Regions from separate parts of the Paenibacillus sp. N3/727 genome, predicted to be linked through region 3. Evidence: riboswitches for the same ligand, from Rfam matches in the RefSeq annotation. Region 3 holds a riboswitch; each other region holds the start of a gene.
The links. Region 3 has a riboswitch for ZMP and ZTP ahead of rpiB (ribose 5-phosphate isomerase B). Riboswitches for the same ligand answer to the same signal wherever they lie in the genome.
Positions count from the first base shown of each region.

Region 1: another riboswitch for ZMP and ZTP. It lies ahead of MNQ98_RS18395 (bifunctional 5,10-methylenetetrahydrofolate dehydrogenase/5,10-methenyltetrahydrofolate cyclohydrolase); the one in region 3 lies ahead of rpiB (ribose 5-phosphate isomerase B).
Region 2: another riboswitch for ZMP and ZTP. It lies ahead of purT (phosphoribosylglycinamide formyltransferase 2); the one in region 3 lies ahead of rpiB (ribose 5-phosphate isomerase B).

Region 1 covers NZ_CP093336.1:4,019,727-4,022,999, reverse strand. The annotation lists gene MNQ98_RS18410 (Cof-type HAD-IIB family hydrolase) at 96-896, shown strand; gene MNQ98_RS18405 (MmcQ/YjbR family DNA-binding protein) at 964-1,326, shown strand; gene MNQ98_RS18400 (hypothetical protein) at 1,459-1,638, shown strand; ZMP/ZTP riboswitch at 1,696-1,773, shown strand; gene MNQ98_RS18395 (bifunctional 5,10-methylenetetrahydrofolate dehydrogenase/5,10-methenyltetrahydrofolate cyclohydrolase) at 1,844-2,692, shown strand; gene MNQ98_RS18390 (hypothetical protein) at 2,873-3,148, shown strand.
Region 2 covers NZ_CP093336.1:3,921,594-3,924,866, reverse strand. The annotation lists gene MNQ98_RS17925 (MerR family transcriptional regulator) at 1-224, shown strand, start outside; gene MNQ98_RS17920 (NADPH-dependent FMN reductase) at 217-771, shown strand; gene trxA (thioredoxin) at 801-1,112, shown strand; ZMP/ZTP riboswitch at 1,172-1,252, shown strand; gene purT (phosphoribosylglycinamide formyltransferase 2) at 1,378-2,538, shown strand; gene MNQ98_RS17905 (histidine phosphatase family protein) at 2,816-3,273, shown strand, end outside.
Region 3 covers NZ_CP093336.1:5,880,149-5,883,421, forward strand. The annotation lists gene MNQ98_RS27495 (serine hydroxymethyltransferase) at 1-496, opposite strand, end outside; gene MNQ98_RS27500 (TIGR01440 family protein) at 556-1,143, opposite strand; gene rpiB (ribose 5-phosphate isomerase B) at 1,295-1,750, opposite strand; ZMP/ZTP riboswitch at 1,893-1,974, opposite strand; gene MNQ98_RS27510 (low molecular weight protein arginine phosphatase) at 2,095-2,673, opposite strand; gene MNQ98_RS27515 (manganese efflux pump MntP) at 2,719-3,273, opposite strand, start outside.

The sequences.
Region 1 (3,273 bases), 1.9 Mb from region 3:
AGATTCTGAAAAATGGTTAGCATGTTTCCTTGACCTGAAATGCTTTTCATGAATTATGCTTGATAAGTGACCGAAATCATGAGGAGGAAATAAGTATGAACAAAAAACTAGTTTTTTTTGATATAGACGGGACTCTATTGGACCATGATAAAAAGGTACCCTTGTCAACAAAGGAAGCGATTCAAGAATTAACAGCAAACGGACACGAGGTTGCGATTGCGACAGGACGGCCACCGTTTCTGTTCAAGGAGCTACGGGAAGAGCTAGGTATCGATTCTTATGTCAGCTTAAACGGTCAGTATGTTGTTTATAAGGGAAAGTTGGTTTATAGCAATCCAATTCCGACAGAGGTTCTACATTCACTTAAAGAGTATGCTGTAAGCATCGGCCAGCCGATCATTTACACTAGTGAAGAAAATACGAAAATGAATGTGACTTACCATAAGCGCGTTGAAGCCAGCTATGCCCCACATAAATTACCTATACCGGAATGTGATCCCGACTACTATTTGGGCAGACATATTTATCAGGCGGCTCTATTTTGTACTGAAGAGGAAGAGTCAGCATATATCGTGGAATATAATGATCTGCTCCGACTTGTGCGGTGGGATGAAGTGGCCGTTGACGTAATTCCGACCGGGGGTTCCAAAGCAGCTGGAATCGAGAAGTTTATTCAACATCTCGGATATTATAAGCGGGAAGAGGTTATTGCTTTCGGAGACAATCTGAACGATCTGGAAATGCTGCAGTTCGTCGGCCATGGTGTGGCAATGGGGAACGCGGATTCTGTAGTCAAGGAAGTAGCCAGATATGTAACAAAGGATGTCGATCAGGACGGCATTATGCATGGACTTCGGCAGCTCGGTTTACTGTCGGTTGACAGCGCCGTAGTATAGCTAGGTTTTCTGGATCCTTTGTACATGTTATATTTAGGTAAAATGAAGGATGAAGGAGAGAAATCTCATGCATAGCCATCTAATAACATACTGTCTAACCAAAAAAGGAGCTGTAGAAGACTACCCGTTCGGTCCAGCTCCGCTCGTTATAAAGGTCGGGGGTAAAATGTATGCGCTGATCTCCAAATCTGAAGAGAACGGGTTTACCCATATAGCATTAAAGTGTGATCCGGTAATCGCTGAGAATCTTCGGGAACAGCATGCTGCTGTTCAGCCCGGCTATCATCTGAACAAGAAACATTGGAATACGGTCATCTGTGACGGCTCCTTAACGATATCAGATTTGCAGGACATGATTGATCACTCCTACGAACTGGTATTTAAGAGTCTTCCCAAATCTATGCGAGATTCGATTAGTGAAGCGGTGTGAATTAGAGTATCGCATGTTTGACGTGATGTGTTGATCAACTTAGGCATAGGTTCAAAAGAGATATGTAATTTTCATCCCTACGCATAGTATAATGGACGAATCAGGAAGTGAAGCAGCGAGGAGCCATTCATTATGCTTAAAGGTTGGAAATTTTCTGTGCTGGGCATCGTTATCGTTGGAATTACCGCAGCGGTTGCGCCACAGTTCGGACTGATTGACTATGGAAGATCTATTTCTTTGTTCATTTTGTTCGTTTTGTTTGTAGCGGCGCTGGAAGTTATGGAACGGCTTGGCAAGCGAAAAAAAGGTTAAAAATTCATCTGCAATTAAAGGTGCGCCCCTCAGCAAAACGTGATATATTAAGAAAAAGTCACTATGTGTAACTGGCGTAACATGGAATACCATGAGGGAGCACATAGATAACAGCCGTACGCCTGGGCAGAGGTAAGGAGATTCCATAGGATCTCCTTACCTCTTTGTGTTTCTATAAACATAAATTGTCGAAAGGGCTGATCACATGAGCAAGGAAACGTTGATTTTGGATGGCAATCAAGTGGCGAACAGCATTAAAGAAGCATTGAAAGAGCGTGTGGAAAAGTTGGTTCAGGAAGGGACAACACCTTGCCTGGCGACGGTACTGGTCGGAGATGACCCTGCTTCGGAAACGTATGTCCGTATGAAGGGCAACGCATGCAAGAGGCTGGGGATTGACTCCAAGCGTGTGGTATTGGATCAGATGACTTCTACTGAACAGTTAATCCATGTAATAAAAGAGCTGAATAACGACCCTTCTGTGCACGGGATTTTGCTGCAGCATCCTGTGCCGCATCACATTGATGAGCGGGCCGCGTTTGAAGCGATATCGATTGAAAAAGACGTAGATGGTGTAACAATGCTCGGTTTTGCTCAAAATGCGTTTGGTCAGGCTCTATTTCCTTCCTGCACGCCTGCAGCGATTATGGCAATTATGGATGCTTACCACATTCCGATTGAAGGAAAACATGCGGTTGTCGTTGGGAGAAGTCCTATCCTCGGCAAACCGGTATCTATGATGCTTCTGAACCGGAATGCAACGGTAACAATTTGCCATTCCAGAACACAAAATTTGGATCAACTGGTGTCCCAAGGTGATATCGTGGTGGCAGCGGTTGGAAAACCGAACTTCATACAGGGAGATTGGATTAAACCAGGTGCTGTCATTATGGATGCTGGTTACAACGAAGGAAATATCGGAGATTGCGATTATGAAGCTTGCTTCCCGCATGCTAGTGCAATTACCCCAGTTCCGGGCGGAGTAGGACCTGTTACGATTGCCACACTGCTGAAACATACGGTTGATGCCGCTGAAAGATCGATGAAAGCATAAGTTTGAGCGCATGTTAAGACGGCTGCTGTCCTGTAAAAGGATGGCAAGCCGTTTTTGTTATATGAGAATGTCTGAAAGTTGTTTTGCAGTCGATTGCTATGATATTATGCACCTGATTAGTATATGTTAGGTAAGAACATGGATCGACCTATTCTCAAACTAACTATAGGGAGGGCGGATATGGAGTGGTTGGCTGTACAGCCCTATTATAAGATTCAAAGGGAAGTTGGAAGTACGGAACAAGTGATGTATGAGGATCATCGGACGTTATATTTATATCGCGATAAGATTGTAACCCATTATCGTGAATTTCCCATCGTAGATGTGTTTGACCTGTCTTTCCGTCAGATGGGGGATGTAGGGGGATTTTTATACCTGCATACGAAGCTTGGAGTTTATTCTTATACTGTCAAGGAAGACCCATCCGGATTCATTGAAGCCTTTAAAAGTTTATAACAATGAATAGTAATGTGATAAAAATCGTCAGCGCATAGCTGACGGTTTTTTTATCTTATGGGCGCCTATAAAGATCGCACGGTCCAGTAAATAACTGGACCAAAGTCGGAAATGAAGACTTGGCT
Region 2 (3,273 bases), 2.0 Mb from region 3:
CTACTGAACAAATCGCCGGCTTTCTGAATTGCGTGTTGAAGAACAAAGAAGCATTTTGTAAAGAGGTTCTCCCGGTATATCAACAGAAACTGAAGGAAATTGATGGTCAAATCAAACAGCTCGAGAACATAAAGTCAAACCTGGAGGAACGCATAAGCTCGATTATTCAAGAACACCCAGCAAGTAAAATCAATTCCTGGAAAGTGGGATGCAACGATGAATGAACCAATGATTCACATTTTAGGTATATCCGGAAGTCTCCGTAACCGTTCTTCTAATACAAATCTGTTACGAGCAGCTGCGGCGTTGGCACCTAAACATATTAACCTCACGATTTTCGATAGATTAGGTGATCTTCCGCATTTCAATCCCGAAATTGACGGAGAGGAAGCACCGGAAGCCGTTATCGCTTTCCGGAACCAACTTATGTCCGTAGATGGCGTGTTAATTAGCACACCGGAATATGCAAGCGGAGTACCAGGCGTTCTTAAGAACGCAATCGACTGGACGGTGTCATCAGGAGAGTTGTATAACAAACCTACTGGTGTGTTGAGTGCCTCACCACATCCAGCAGGTGGTGAAAATGCTCATGCGTCACTTTTAATGACTCTGAATATGTTGAATGCACATATAGTCTCTGGGGGAACGATGTGTATTCCACAAATAAGTTTGAAAATGAATGCAGCGGGAGACATCACGGACAATGATTTGGCAAAGGAAATAACAGCAGTGCTTCATGCTCTGGAAAAAGCTTTGAATACCGAGTTATAAACAATTTTATTTACAAAGGGGATAGCAGAATGCTTGAGACAATGACAAAAGAGAATTTTTCAGAACTCATCGACAAAGGTTTAACGCTGGTTCAATTTTGGGCACCTTGGTGCGGACCTTGTAAAATGCAGCTTCCCATTGTGGAAGAGCTTTCCGTCGAACTACAAGATTCTATACTCATCGGTAAAGTGAATGCAGATGAAGAGCCCGAGCTCGCTTCTAAGTATGGCGTGATGGGTCTTCCGACACTGATTCTAATTAAAAACGGCCAACCGGTGGAAAAACTAGTTGGCTTGCAGCGGAAAAATTCCATTATAGGCAAAATCCAAACTCACCAATAAAGTACCCCTTCATGTTGCAAATAGGCGAAGATTTCAGTATGATTTACGTGACAAATGAAATGCTTATGTGTGACTGGCGGAACATGGGTAACCATGAGGGAGCACATGAATGGCAGCGGCCGTACGCCTGGGCAGAGGTAAGGAGTTTCTTTCTCCTTGCCTCTTTTATTTTTGAGATAAGAGAGCATAGACTTCGGAGTGAACTGCATCTTTATCTCGCAAGAATAAAACTACCGCTATGAGCGGTAAAATGGGGGATATGCCAATGTTGCAAACTAAGAAAATAATGCTGCTCGGTTCGGGAGAACTAGGTAAGGAAGTTTTGATCGAAGCTCAGCGTCTGGGAGTTGAGACGGTAGCGGTTGATCGTTACGCTCATGCACCTGCCATGCAGGTAGCCCACCGTCATTATGTGATCGATATGCTGGATGGTGAGCGGTTGCGGGAAATTATCAAACAGGAAAACCCGGATCTTATTGTACCCGAGATTGAAGCATTAGCGACTTCAGAGCTTTTAAAACTGGAGGAAGAAGGCCATCGGGTCATTCCAACAGCCCGCGCTGCGAAGCTGACGATGGATCGGGAAGGGATTAGACGTCTTGCATCAGAGAAACTGGGCCTGCCAACAGCCGGTTATAAATTTGCTGACACGTATGATCAGTTTGTTCAAGCGGTAAAGGAGATGGGGTATCCTTGCGTTATCAAACCTCTGATGAGTTCTTCAGGAAAAGGACAAAGTGTTTGCCGTGAAGAGAAGGACATTGAACAGTGCTGGAACGTAGCAATGGAAGGTGGCCGGGTTCAGAACGGGCGGGTTATTATTGAAGAGTTCATCCGCTTTGAGTCTGAAATCACGCTGCTTACGGTTCGTTCCATAAGTGGAACAAGCTTCTGCGCACCAATCGGACATATTCAGGAAAACGGGGATTACATTGAGTCCTGGCAGCCGCATGATATGACAGAGGATCAGATTAAAGAAGCAAAGCATATTGCTGGAGCCATAACAGACGAACTAGGCGGATATGGTCTGTTTGGTGTTGAACTCTTTTTAACGGAGGATAAAGTTTATTTCAGCGAAGTTTCTCCGCGGCCGCATGATACTGGACTCGTGACACTTGTAACGCAAAATCTTTCTGAATTTGCACTACACGTTCGGGCAATCCTCGGTTATCCAATCCCTGAAATCGTACTTATGACGCCGGGAGCCAGCCGTCCATTGAAAGCAAGCCTTGAACTCGAACACTATCGTATTACCGGTGTGGAGAAGGCATTATCGGTCCCGAACACGCAGGTTCGTGTATTTGGCAAGCCGGTTACAAAGGCAGGTCGGAGAATGGCGGTCGCTTTATCAACGTCCGATTCGGTTGAAAATGCACGGAGACAGGCGAAATTGGCACTCGATGAGCTTGCTGTTGTAGAATCTTAACTATACGAGGTTTTTTGAAAAGTATCGGAGTTCGTTTCTCTTGACCGTGTCATGGAAGATCCACAATGGACGTTGAAGACTTTAGTTCGGGGGTCGTTGTTCTCACCTATCATCCTGTCAAAGAGTGACAAGTTAAATGAAATGCTATGGTTGAGATAGAGCTGTGTGAGTGTTGTAATCTCCGACACTTGCACAGCTCTTTTAAGACTTTACAATCTCTTCAACTAACAAGTATATTAAGTTATTATTACTTAAAAAATTGGGGGATGGGTGAACAATGAAAACATATCTGTATTTTGTTCGTCATGGAATTGCTCCATTTTCTTTGGAACTTGAGCGCTCGGGAGGTGCGAGCTTGAACGATCAAGGGAAATCCGATGCTAAAAGAGTAGCAGAGCTGTTAAGAGACGAAGGAATTGATGTGATCGTCTCCAGTTCGTATAACAGGGCAAGAGAAACATTAGCTCCACTTGCTGAACTGCTACAGAAAGAGATCATTTTGTATAACGAGCTTATTGAAAGACCAATTGGTACTTTGAATGAAGCTGTATCCGATGAGGAGCTGTTAATAGGAATTGAACAATCTTTTATCGATATAGATTATTGCATGCCTGAAGGGGAGACAACTAGGCAGTCGCAGGAACGGGCTATACCGATCATTATGCGACTGCTCTCGGAATATAAAGGCAAGAAAATCGCGCTTGGCACCCACGGAAATATAATGACGATCATATT
Region 3 (3,273 bases):
GCGGACGATGTTTGAAGGCTGCTTTGCGCACTTCGTTATAATCGATAAGGAAGGTATCTTCCTGCACACCATATGCTACAAAGTTATACAGAAGGCCGGATGCATTGACAGGACTGCCGTGCGTCAAGTGCCCACCGTGTGCCAGGTTCATACCAAGTACTGTATCGCCCGGTTTCAGCGCAGCCAGATAAACAGCCATGTTCGCCTGTGCACCGGAGTGAGGCTGAACGTTGGCATGCTCTGCACCGAACAGCTGCTTCGCACGATCACGTGCCAGCTCCTCAACAATATCAACACGCTCGCAGCCGCCATAGTAGCGCTTGCCTGGATAGCCTTCTGCATATTTATTCGTCAGGACTGATCCCATTGCTTCCATGACCGCTTCACTAACAATGTTCTCCGAAGCGATAAGTTCAATGTTGCTGCGTTGGCGCTTCAGTTCCAAATCCATCGCTTCCAGTACTGCCGGGTCACTCTTGCGCAAATGTTCCATCATATTCGTATCCTCCCTAAATTAAAAAATAATATATGGTTAATCATCAATCACAACTACATCTAATCACATGCCGACCTATCATTCTCCTGCTCCATCCGATATACAGCCCGTTCTCCACCGATCAATTTCGGTCTCGTCATTGCCGCTGTCACACGAGCCTTCCCGATGTACCGGATACTCGGCCGAAATGGCACCGCAACACGGCGCAGATGCATTCCGATCATCGTCTCACCGATATCGATACCCGCATGAGCGGAGATGCTCTCAGCCAGACACGGATCATGGAAGCTCCGGTAAGCAGCAGACGCCATAGATCCGCCCGCTTTAGGAACGGGCACTGCAGCTACTTCCGTCAGTCCCAATCGCTCGAGCAGTTCCCGTTCTACAACAAGTGCACGGTTCAGGTGTTCGCAGCACTGGTAAGCCGTATCGAAACCGAACTCAGCCTGTACCTCTGCGATTCCGTCCAGCACCTGCTGCGCAGTCTCCAGCACACCGCCGGTACCGATCTGGCGGCCGGTGATTTCACTTGTACTGGTCCCGACGACCAGCACCTTGCCTGCCCTGAGGCCTGCAGCCTCAGCCAATTCTCGCATAATCGTTACCGTTTGTTCTCTCAAGGCATGATCAACCGGGTAATCTGTCATGTGTTTCAGCCCTCCTTGGATACGATAGTCTGAAAGCCAACTGCCTGATGTCTTAGTTACTTAGGTTACTTAGGTTACTTAGTGACTTAGTGACTTAGTTACTTTAGTTACTTTAGTTACTTTAGTTACCGTACATCCTTGCAGTACGAGCTTATCCTTTCAGATAGCGTTCCTCAATGGCCTTGATTTTGTTCACCCTGCCAACATGCCGCTCACCCTGACTGAAGTCTGTCGTCAGCCAAGCTGTGACGATTTCTGCTGCAAGGCCGGGGCCCACCACTCGTTCGCCAAGTGCCAGCACGTTGCTGTCATTATGCTCGCGGGTAGCTTTTGCCGAAAATACATCATGCGTCAGCGCACAGCGGATGCCCGGCACCTTGTTCGCCGCAATGCTCATACCGATTCCCGTTCCGCAGATCAGAATTCCACGGTCAGCTTCTCCGGATACGACCTTTTCACATACCGGAAGCGCAAAGTCAGGATAATCTACCGAGTCGGAACAGCCGCAGCCTAAGTCTTCGACCTCATGCCCGAGATTCCGAATGACCTCCGTAATTTCCTCTTTCAAACGAATACCTGCATGATCCGTGCCCAATGCGATTTTCATAATGAAAAACCCCCTCGTATGTTTCATCTTTTGTATCGGCATTTTACAAAATGCTCGTACAACAACTCGTTTCATTATAACCCAAATTGTCAGCAAAAGACGAAAAAAAGAGCAGTCCGCGCACGTGTATCGTGCACCAATTGCTCTTTGCCCAGGCGACCGGCCGTATGTTCCGGTGCTCCATCGTGGTTTCATCCACTTCGTCGCCAGTTACACCGGAATCCGTGTTTTTCCCCTTCATCTTAAAACATACGGAAAAGAAAAGCAACGGATATTTATTCATAATTATGATCGGTAAATGACTTCAAGTATAACAACTACTGTACAGCCGCAAATCACGTTACTCACTCTCTCTCCAGCTTGTCCAGCAATCGGAACAGCGCTGAACGGATTTCTGCCGCTGTCTCCTCATACTCTTCCAGCGAACCTCCAAACGGATCGGAAATATCAAAACTCGGAATACGCTGACGCAGCTCGTTTAACCGAACCTTGTCTTTCTCCTGAAGCTCAATGCCAAGGGATCTCATCATCTCCATGGACGCCAGCAGACTGTCCTGCTCCTGCAGATCCGTAAGCACCTGCGCATCATTCTCGACGTATTCTTTTAGCGTATGAACCTTATCTGCCGCATAAGGAAACTGACGAATCGCATACTGTTTATGGGATAACGTCAATGTCAGAATCAGATCTGCCCACTCGACAAGATCCATACTCAGTGGCTTGGAGGACATGCCGTCCTTAATCTGCTGATCGCGGAGTACTGCTTCAGCATGACGTGAGATTGGCATTCCTTCTGCAGCCGAAACACCTGCGGAACGAACTTCAAGCGGAATCCCTCTCCCCTTGGCGAGTTTGCGCAGCATACCTTCAGCCATAGGACTGCGACAGGTGTTGCCGGTGCAGACGAACAATATGTTTTTCACGGTCTCCACCTCCCCGAAAGTGTATCTTTTACTGCCGTCATTGTATCAAAATATAAACATCAAACCAAATGCCAGCAAAATGACACCGCCGGTCATTTCTCCATATTCACCGAGTCTGCTACCCGCCTTTCGACCGAGCATCAGTCCGAAAATCGACATTAAGCCTCCGACCACACCGAAAGACGTTACAATGATCGCCGTATCATTCACGAACATGCCAAGCGAAACCCCTACCGAAAAAGAGTCGATACTGACACTAAGCGAAAACAGAAGCATTCCGAGCAGCGTGGTGTGATTCACCGGCCGACCTTCCTCTTTGCGAAAAGAGTTCCAGATCATATGTCCGCCCAGCAGCACAAGCAGGCCTCCTGCGGCGAGCCCCGTAACTTGTCCGAGCAAAACGCCAACATAACGGCCAGCAAGCAACCCGAGCAGCGGCATCAGCGTGTGGAAAAAGGCGATCAGCAGGCTGATGATCAGGACATGTTTCAGGCGGATGCCTCTCATTCCAACACCGATACCGAGTGAAAATGCATCCAAGCCCAGCGCCACGGCCATAATCAGGATCGTCGCGAGTTGCCCTAACTGGACAGACGTTTC